2 regions of the Streptomyces sp. NPDC057616 genome follow, and region 2 is predicted to be linked to the other one. Evidence: riboswitches for the same ligand, from Rfam matches in the RefSeq annotation. Region 2 holds a riboswitch; the other holds the start of a gene.
The links. A riboswitch is a leader RNA that binds a small molecule or an ion and turns the genes downstream of it on or off. The one in region 2 is predicted to bind thiamine pyrophosphate.
Positions count from the first base shown of each region.

Region 1 (4,225 bases), on a different contig from region 2:
CCTGGACGGCGGCCGCGGCGGCCTCGGACTCCGCGTGCGTCGAGCGGCCGACGAGGACGTCGCCGCCGAGGATCGCGCGGGCCGCGGGGACCGGGAGGTCGCCCTGGCCCAGGTGGAGAACGTCCGCGCCGGCCGCGTGCGCGACGTCGGCCCGGTCGTTGACCGCGAGCAGCCTGCCGTGGCGGGCGCAGGCGTCGGCGAAGACCTCGAGGTGCTCCAGCTCCTCGCCGGCCTCCATGCCCTTGTCGCGCAGCTGCACGATGTCGACACCGCCCGCCAGCACGGCGTCCAGGAACTGCGGCAGATCACCCTGGCGCCTGCGCGCGTCCGTGCAGAGGTAGACGCGGGCGTCGGCGAGGCGGGCGCGTGCGGTGGCTGCGGTGCCGGGCATGTGGGTGTCCCCCGTTGTCGGTGGCGTACGGGCCGCGAGCCCGCGGGAAGCTTCGGTGCTGCGGCCGCAGTGAACCACGGCCGCGGCCCGCGCGGACCCCGGCCCGTACGCCGGACGGTGTTCGGATCAGCGAGTTCGGCTCAGACGGCGAGCGCCTGGGCGCGGCGCTTCACCTCCGTGCCTCGATTCTCGCTGAGGGCCTGGGCGGGGGTGCCCGGCAGGCTCTCGTCGGGAGTGAAGAGCCACTCGAGCATCTCCTCGTCCGTGAAGCCGTCGTCGCGCAGGAGCGTCAGGGTGCCGCTGAGGCCCTTGACGACCTTGTTCCCGTCGATGAAGGCGGCGGGGACGTGCAGTGCGCGGTTCTCACCACGGCGTACGGCGATGAGCTGGCCCTCCTTGACCAGCTGCCGCACTCGCGTCACCTCGACATCGAGCATCTCTGCGATGTCGGGGAGGGTGAGCCAGGCGGGGACGAGAGCATCGATCTTTGCGTCAATCTCGGTCACGGAATCAAGCCTGCCATCCCGCACTGACAGTCGGAAGCCAGGCTGGCCCGACCCGGGGGTCGCGCGTTACGCCGTGGCGGCCTTCAGGGGCCGGGCCGGGTCGCCGATGCGCTCGGCGTCCATCGGTGTGCCGGCCTCGATCAGCCGTCTGCCCTGCGCCAGGTCCCGGGGCCGGCCGACCGCGAGCAGGCCGACCAGACGGCCCTCGCGCAGCCAGCAGACGGACCAGGCGGGCCCGGCCGGGTCGCCGCGCCACAGGGTCGTGTCGGCGGAGGCGTGGTGACCGGCGTACTGGACGAAACGGCCGAACTGCTCGGACCAGAAGTACGGGACGGGGTCGTAGACGGCCGGCGGCACCCCGGTGCTGCCGCCGACGATGTTCTCGGCGACCGTCCGCGGCCCCTGGAGGGCGTTGTCCCAGTGGTGGACGAGCAGGCGCTCGCCGTAGCGCCCCGACGGGAAGGAGGCGCAGTCGCCGACGGCGTAGACGTCCGGTGCCGAGGTGCGCAGATGGGCGTCGGCGACGACCTCGTGGTGCCTGCCGAGCTCGATGCCGGAGCCGCTCAGCCAGGCCGTGGCGGGGCGGGCGCCGATGCCGACCACGACCGCGCCCGCGGGCAGCCGCGAGCCGTCGTCGAGGACGACCGCGCCGGGCTCGACGCGCTCCACGCGCGCGTGGGTGCGCAGTTCGACACCGGCGTCGGCGTACCAGCGGGCCATCGGCGCGGCCACCTCGGCGGGCAGGGCGCCGGCGAGCGGCCGGTCCGCCGCCTCGACGACGGTCACCGCGCAGCCCGCCTCGCGTGCGGCCGTGGCGAACTCGGCGCCGATCCAGCCCGCGCCGACCACCACGATGTCGTGCTGCCGGGCGAGGACGGGCCGCAGCCGCTCGGCGTCGTCCAGGGTGCGCAGCAGATGTACGCCGGGGACGCCCTCGGCGCCCGGCAGCCGAATCGGTTCGGCACCGGTGGCGAGCACGAGGACGTCGTACCGGACGGGACCGGCCTCGGTGTCCAGCTCGTGCTCGGCGGGGCGCAGGCCCAGCACCTCGCACCCGAGCTGAAGCTCGATGCCGAGCGCCTCGAAGTCGACGTCGAAGGCGGAGCCCTCGGACTTGCCGAGCAGGACGGCCTTGGAGAGCGGGGGCCGGTCGTAGGGCTGGTGGGGCTCGGCGCCGATCAGGGTCACGCGGCCGGTGAAGCCCTGCTCGCGCAGCGCCACCGCGGACTGCACACCGGCCATGCCCGCACCCACCACGACCACGCGCCGCGAGGGCGATCCACCCGTCTCCTGCGTCTGCTCGCTCACCTGATCACCCTAGCCAACTGACAAAATGTCAGTCAGCAGTCGTGCTCACTCAGTGACCTGCTCCACAACGCTGGTGCCGCTGCCGCTCTGCGACTCCCACTCCCAGGTCTCCTCCAGCCGCACGCGCCCGTCCGGCAGCTCCACCACCGTGGACACGCAGTGCCCCGAGGACGTCGTCCCGTCGCGCTTGAGCTGCACGTACCGGAAGTCCAGCCGGTCGCCGTCCCGGGTACCCACCAGATGGCCCCGTACGACGTCCCCGCCCGCGTACGCGGCCCAGATCTCGCCGTCCTTCTCGTGGTACGTGAACCGGGTCCGCGTACCCACCTGACCTGGGGCCTGGTCGGCGACAGGGGCGAGGACGAGTCCGTCCAGCGAGCGGGGCATGGCGGGAGGCTCCCTTACAGAGGCGCGGAGGGTCGGGCTAGGGTGGCCAACGTACAAGCACTCGCGGGAGCCCGGACGCACCGGGCTGAGAGGGAGGCTGGCGGCCTCCGACCGTACGAACCTGATCCGGGTCATGCCGGCGAAGGGAGGGGCTGGACGCCCATGCCGTCACGTATGTCGGACGTCCTCGTCGTCGGGGGCGGAATCATCGGCCTGGTCACGGCCTGGCGCGCCGCGCAGCGCGGGTTCGCCACGGCCCTCGTGGATCCCGAACCGGGGGGCGGTGCCGCGCAGGTGGCCGCCGGGATGCTCGCCGCGGTCACCGAACTGCACTACGGCGAGCAGACCCTGCTCGGCCTGAACCTCGCCTCGGCCCGCCGCTATCCGGAGTTCGCGGCCGAGCTGACCGAGCTCACCGGCCACGACCTCGGCTACCGCCGGTGCGGCACCCTCGCCGTCGCGCTGGACGCCGACGACCGCGCCCATCTGCGCGAACTGCACGCCCTGCAGCGGGAGTCGGGGCTGGAGTCGGAGTGGCTGTCGGGCCGCGACTGCCGGCGCCTGGAGCCGATGCTCGCGCCGGGCGTGCGCGGCGGGCTCCGGGTCGACGGCGACCACCAGATCGACCCGCGGCGGCTGGCACGCGCGCTGGTCGCCGCGTGCGAGCACGCGGGCGTGGTCTTCCACCGCCAGTGGGCCGAGCGCTTCCACGTCGCGGGCGACCGGGCCCGCGGTGTCACCACGGCGGACGGCACCGAACTGGGCGCGGGCCAGGTGGTGCTGGCCGCCGGCAGCCTCAGCGGGCGGCTCCCCGGTGTCCCCGACGACGTGCTGCCGCCAGTGCGGCCGGTGAAGGGGCAGGTGCTGCGGCTGACCGTGCCGCGGCGGTTCGCGCCCTTCCTGAGCCGCACCGTGCGCGCGGTGGTGCGCGGCAGCCAGGTCTACCTGGTGCCGCGCGAGAACGGCGAGCTGGTGATCGGCGCGACCACCGAGGAGCTCGGCTGGGACACGACGGTCACCGCGGGCGGGGTCTACGAGCTGCTGCGCGACGCGCACGAACTGGTCCCCGGCATCACCGAGCTGCCGCTGACGGAGACGCGCGCGGGTCTGCGCCCGGGCTCCCCCGACAACGCGCCCCTGCTCGGCCCGACGCAGCTGCCCGGGCTCCTGCTGGCCACCGGGCACCACCGCAACGGCGTGCTGCTCACGCCGGTCACCGGCGACGCCATGGCGCACGTCCTGACCACCGGTGAACTGCCGGACGAGGCCCGCCCGTTCACCCCGAGGCGCTTCGCGCGCGTGGAGCAGCCCGTATGAACATCTCCGTCAACGGGGAGCCCCGGGAGTTCGCTTCCGGCACCGCTCTCGACACCGTCGTGCGGACGCTGACCCCGGCCCCCTCCGGCGTGGCCGCCGCCCTCAACGAAACCGTCGTCCCGCGCGCGCAGTGGCCGGCGACGCCCCTCTCCGACGGGGACCGCGTCGAGGTCCTCACCGCCGTCCAAGGAGGCTGACCCATGGCCGACGATCCCTTCGCCCTCGGCGGTACGTCCTTCACGTCCCGCCTGATCATGGGTACCGGCGGTGCCCCGAGCCTCGACGTGCTGGAGCGGGCGCTGGTGGCGTCCGGCAC
Region 1 covers NZ_JBHVGU010000048.1:44,020-48,244, reverse strand. The annotation lists gene thiE (thiamine phosphate synthase) at 1-391, opposite strand, end outside; gene ACFU97_RS39990 (Rv2175c family DNA-binding protein) at 532-897, opposite strand; gene ACFU97_RS39985 (NAD(P)/FAD-dependent oxidoreductase) at 964-2,205, opposite strand; gene ACFU97_RS39980 (hypothetical protein) at 2,251-2,592, opposite strand; TPP riboswitch at 2,646-2,757, shown strand; gene thiO (glycine oxidase ThiO) at 2,755-3,909, shown strand; gene thiS (sulfur carrier protein ThiS) at 3,906-4,106, shown strand; gene ACFU97_RS39965 (thiazole synthase) at 4,110-4,225, shown strand, end outside.
Region 1: linked by a shared signal. The riboswitch ahead of thiO (glycine oxidase ThiO) and the one ahead of ACFU97_RS30900 (thiamine ABC transporter substrate binding subunit) in region 2 are both predicted to bind thiamine pyrophosphate.

Region 2 (4,225 bases):
ACGACACCGGCTGCTCCTTCCGACCGAACCAGAGCCCGGGTGGCGCCCACCGCCGGAGAGCCTTCTCGTACGCCTGGTGGGAGTCCCCCACGTCGATGCGGTAGCGGAGCCGTGGCAGACCGGGCCGAAGAGGGTCCGCGTCCCGCACGAACCGCCACAGCAGCGGATCGTCGCGGTCGATCTCCTGACCGGGGCACAACTCGACGGAGAACTTGCCGGTCCTGCCGCCGCGAGCCCAGTAGATGCCGACCCCGGCCAGTGAGTCCCACCGGATCACCGCGGCCTGGTCACCGCGGATCCACCAGAGACCGGTCGCGTCGAAGACCGTGACCCAACGGCGGCCGCGCCAGCGGAGGACGAACTGGAGCACGCCGAGGAGGCCCATCCCAACCATCAGGCCCACGCACAGCCAACCCCTGACGGGGAGGTGGCCAACCCTCACCACGAGCCAGATCCCGGCGACTCCAAACCCCATCGCCATCAGGTCGAACGGCAGCGCATAGAGAAGACGCCGCAGCCCGTACCGCAACAGGGTCGCGTCCGGCGCCGGCCGGCTGTCGGAGATCATGGCGAGGGACTGTAGCGGCGTGGCGGCCCGCCGACTAGATCCCTACCGGGGCCCGACCTGGTCCAGGCGAAACGGCGAGCCCGGACACGTCGGCTGCCAGCCCCGGCGGAGGGCCGACGAGATGGCTGCGGCGACGTCTTTGGGCAGCACCGCAACGCTCGGCGCCGGGGTGTCCGCGTGCTGCACCGTGTACGTGCACGGCCTGCAGAGAGCCTGGTCGTACGTAGGCCGGCGGCGCAGGCGCCAGTGGGAGACCGTGCCGTCGACGACGATGCGTCGCGAACCCTTGCGGCCGATGGCCATGGCGCACCCTCCGTCACCTCGACTGGCGGCAGCGATGCCAGCTGGCCAGACCCTTCGGGTGAGCCGACCAATGGCGAACGGGAGTGACAGGCGTCCCAGGCGACGGCCCCAGGTCACCACCGTTCGTCTGCGACACTGGTACAGCCATGCCAAAGCCCGGAGAACTCACTTTCGTAGCCCCCCGCGGAGCCAAGAAGCCGCCGCGGCATCTTGCCGATCTTTCGCCTGCCGAGCGCAAGGAGGCGGTTGCCGAGATCGGGGAGAAGCCGTTTCGCGCCAAGCAGCTCTCGCAGCACTACTTCGCGCGGTACGCGCACGACCCGGCGGAGTGGACCGACATCCCGGCCGGCTCGCGCAGTCGGCTGCAGGAGGCTCTGCTGCCGGACCTGATGTCCGTCGTACGGCATCTGTCGACCGACCAGGGCACCACCCGCAAGACCCTGTGGCGGCTGTTCGACGGGACGCTCGTCGAGTCCGTGCTGATGCGGTACCCGGACCGGGTCACCATGTGCATCAGCTCGCAGGCCGGATGCGGGATGAACTGCCCGTTCTGCGCCACCGGGCAGGCGGGGCTGGACCGTAATCTCTCCGCCGCGGAGATCGTCCACCAGATCGTGGACGGGATGCGCGCGCTGCGGGACGGCGAGGTGCCCGGCGGGCCGGCCCGGCTGTCCAACATCGTCTTCATGGGCATGGGCGAGCCCCTCGCCAACTACAAGCGGGTCATCACGGCCATCCGGGCCCTCACCGACCCCGCCCCGGACGGGCTGGGGCTGTCCCAGCGCGGCATCACCGTGTCGACCGTCGGGCTCGTGCCGGCCATCCACCGGTTCGCCGACGAGGGCCTGAAGTGCCGGCTGGCGATCTCGCTGCACGCCCCCGACGACGAGCTGCGCGACACCCTCGTCCCCGTGAACACACGGTGGAAGGTGCGCGAGGTCCTCGACGCCGGGTTCGAGTACGTCGAGAAGAGCGGGCGCAGGCTGAGCATCGAGTACGCGCTCATTCGCGACATCAATGATCAGGCGTGGCGGGGAGACCGGCTCGGGAGGCTGCTGCGGGGCAAGCCCGTGCACGTCAATCTCATTCCGCTCAACCCGACGCCCGGTTCGAAGTGGACCGCCTCCCGGCCCGAGGACGAGAAGGCCTTCGTCGAGGCCATCGCCGCACACGGTGTACCGGTGACCGTCCGGGACACCCGTGGGCAGGAGATCGACGGGGCCTGCGGTCAGCTCGCGGCCACCGAGCGGTAACCTGAGCCGGTACGAACACCCGTACACACATCTGCATATTCCGACAGGGGAGCGCCACAGCGCTGAGAGTGCGGCAACCGGGCCGCAGACCCTCTGAACCTTGCCCAGGTCATTCTGGGTAGGAAGTTCGGTGATCACTCAAGCTGTTGCGCCCTGCCCGGGAGCCGTCGGCCCTGTCCGCCGGTCCCGGGCAGGGCCGCGTCTCTTCCTGGTCAGCCAGGAGGAATTCGGTGAACAACAACAGGAAGCTCGCGGCGCTGGTCGTCGGGCTGGGACTCGTGACCCTCTCCGCGTGCGGGTCCTCGTCCGGCGGCGGCGGGTCCGCCGGCTCCAAGTCCGTCACCCTCGTCAGCCACGACTCGTGGGCCGTCTCGAAGAGCGTGCTCGCCGACTTCGAGAAGCAGTCCGGCTACAAGGTGCACGTCCTCAAGGACGGCGACGCCGGTCAGGCCGTCAACAAGGCCATCCTCACCAAGGACGACCCGCAGGGCGACGTCTTCTTCGGCGTCGACAACACCCTGCTCTCGCGGGCGCTCGACAACGGCCTCTTCCAGTCGTACGAGGCCAAGGGCTCCGACATGATCCTGCCGGAGTTCCGGGTCGACCAGGCCAAGCACCGGGTCACGCCCATCGACTCCGGCGACATCTGCGTCAACTACGACAAGGCGTACTTCAGCAAGCACAGGCTGACGCCGCCGCAGTCGTTCGACGACCTGGTCAAGCCCCAGTACAAGAACCTCCTCGTCACCGAGAACGCCGCCACCTCCTCGCCCGGCCTCGGTTTCCTGCTCGGCACCGCCGCGAAGTACGGCGACGCGGGCTGGCAGGGCTACTGGAAGAAGCTCAAGGCCAACGGCGTGAAGGTCGTCGACGGCTGGGAGCAGGCCTACAACGAGGAGTTCTCCGGCTCCGCCGGCGGCAAGAAGGCCAAGGGCGACCGGCCGCTCGTCGTCTCCTACGCCTCCTCGCCGCCCGCCGAGGTCATCTACGCCGACCCGAAGCCGAAGACGGCGCCGACCGGGACGTCGTACGGCACCTGCTTCCGGCAGATCGAGTACGCGGGTCTGCTCAGCAACGCCAAGAACGCCAAGGGCGGCAAGGCGCTCCTGGACTTCCTGGTCACCAAGGAGTTCCAGGACGACATGCCGCTGAACATGTTCGTCTACCCGGTGCGGGAGGCCGCGCAGGTCCCGGCCGAGTTCCAGAAGTTCGGGCAGCCGGCCGGGGACCCGGAGAAGATGGCGCCCGGCAAGATCGCCGAGAACCGTGACCAGTGGGTCAAGTCGTGGACGTCACTCGTACTGAAGTAGCCGTCCGCGGCCGTCGCTCGGGGAGCGCGGCGCGGCTCGGCCTCATGGCCGTGCCCGTCGCGTTCTTCGCGCTGTTCTTCGCCTGGCCCGTGGCCGCGATCGTGGCGCGCGGGCTCAAGGTCGACGGGGCCTGGCAGTTCGGCCGGATCGCGGACGTCGTCACCCAGTCCGACATCCGGCACGTCCTGTGGTTCACCACCTGGCAGGCGCTTGCCTCGACCGCGCTCACGCTGCTGATCGCGCTCCCCGGCGCCTACGTCTTCGCGCGCTTCGACTTCCCCGGCAAGCAGGTGCTGCGGGCCGTCGTCACCGTCCCGTTCGTCCTGCCGACGGTCGTGGTCGGTACGGCCTTCCTCGCGCTCGTCGGACGCGGGGGACTGCTCGACGAGTGGTGGGGCGTACGGCTCGACACCACCGTGTGGGCCATCCTGCTCGCGCACGTCTTCTTCAACTACGCCGTCGTCGTACGGACCGTCGGCGGCCTGTGGAGCCAGCTCGACCCGCGGCAGGAGGAGGCCGCGCGGATGCTGGGCGCCTCGCCGCTGCGGGCCTGGCGGAGGGTGACGCTGCCCGCGCTCGCGCCCGCCGTCGCCGCGGCAGCGCTGATGGTCTTCCTCTTCACCTTCACCTCCTTCGGCGTGGTGCAGATCCTGGGCGGGCCCACCTTCTCCACGCTCGAGGTGGAGATCTACCGGCAGACGTCCGAGATCTTCGACCTCTCCACCGCCGCGGTGCTCACCATCGTCCAGTTCCTGGCGGTGGGCGTGATCCTCGCGGTGCACGCCTGGACC
Region 2 covers NZ_JBHVGU010000028.1:70,051-74,275, reverse strand. The annotation lists gene ACFU97_RS30910 (hypothetical protein) at 1-568, opposite strand, end outside; gene rlmN (23S rRNA (adenine(2503)-C(2))-methyltransferase RlmN) at 1,018-2,124, shown strand; TPP riboswitch at 2,160-2,267, shown strand; gene ACFU97_RS30900 (thiamine ABC transporter substrate binding subunit) at 2,355-3,434, shown strand; gene ACFU97_RS30895 (ABC transporter permease) at 3,479-4,225, shown strand, end outside.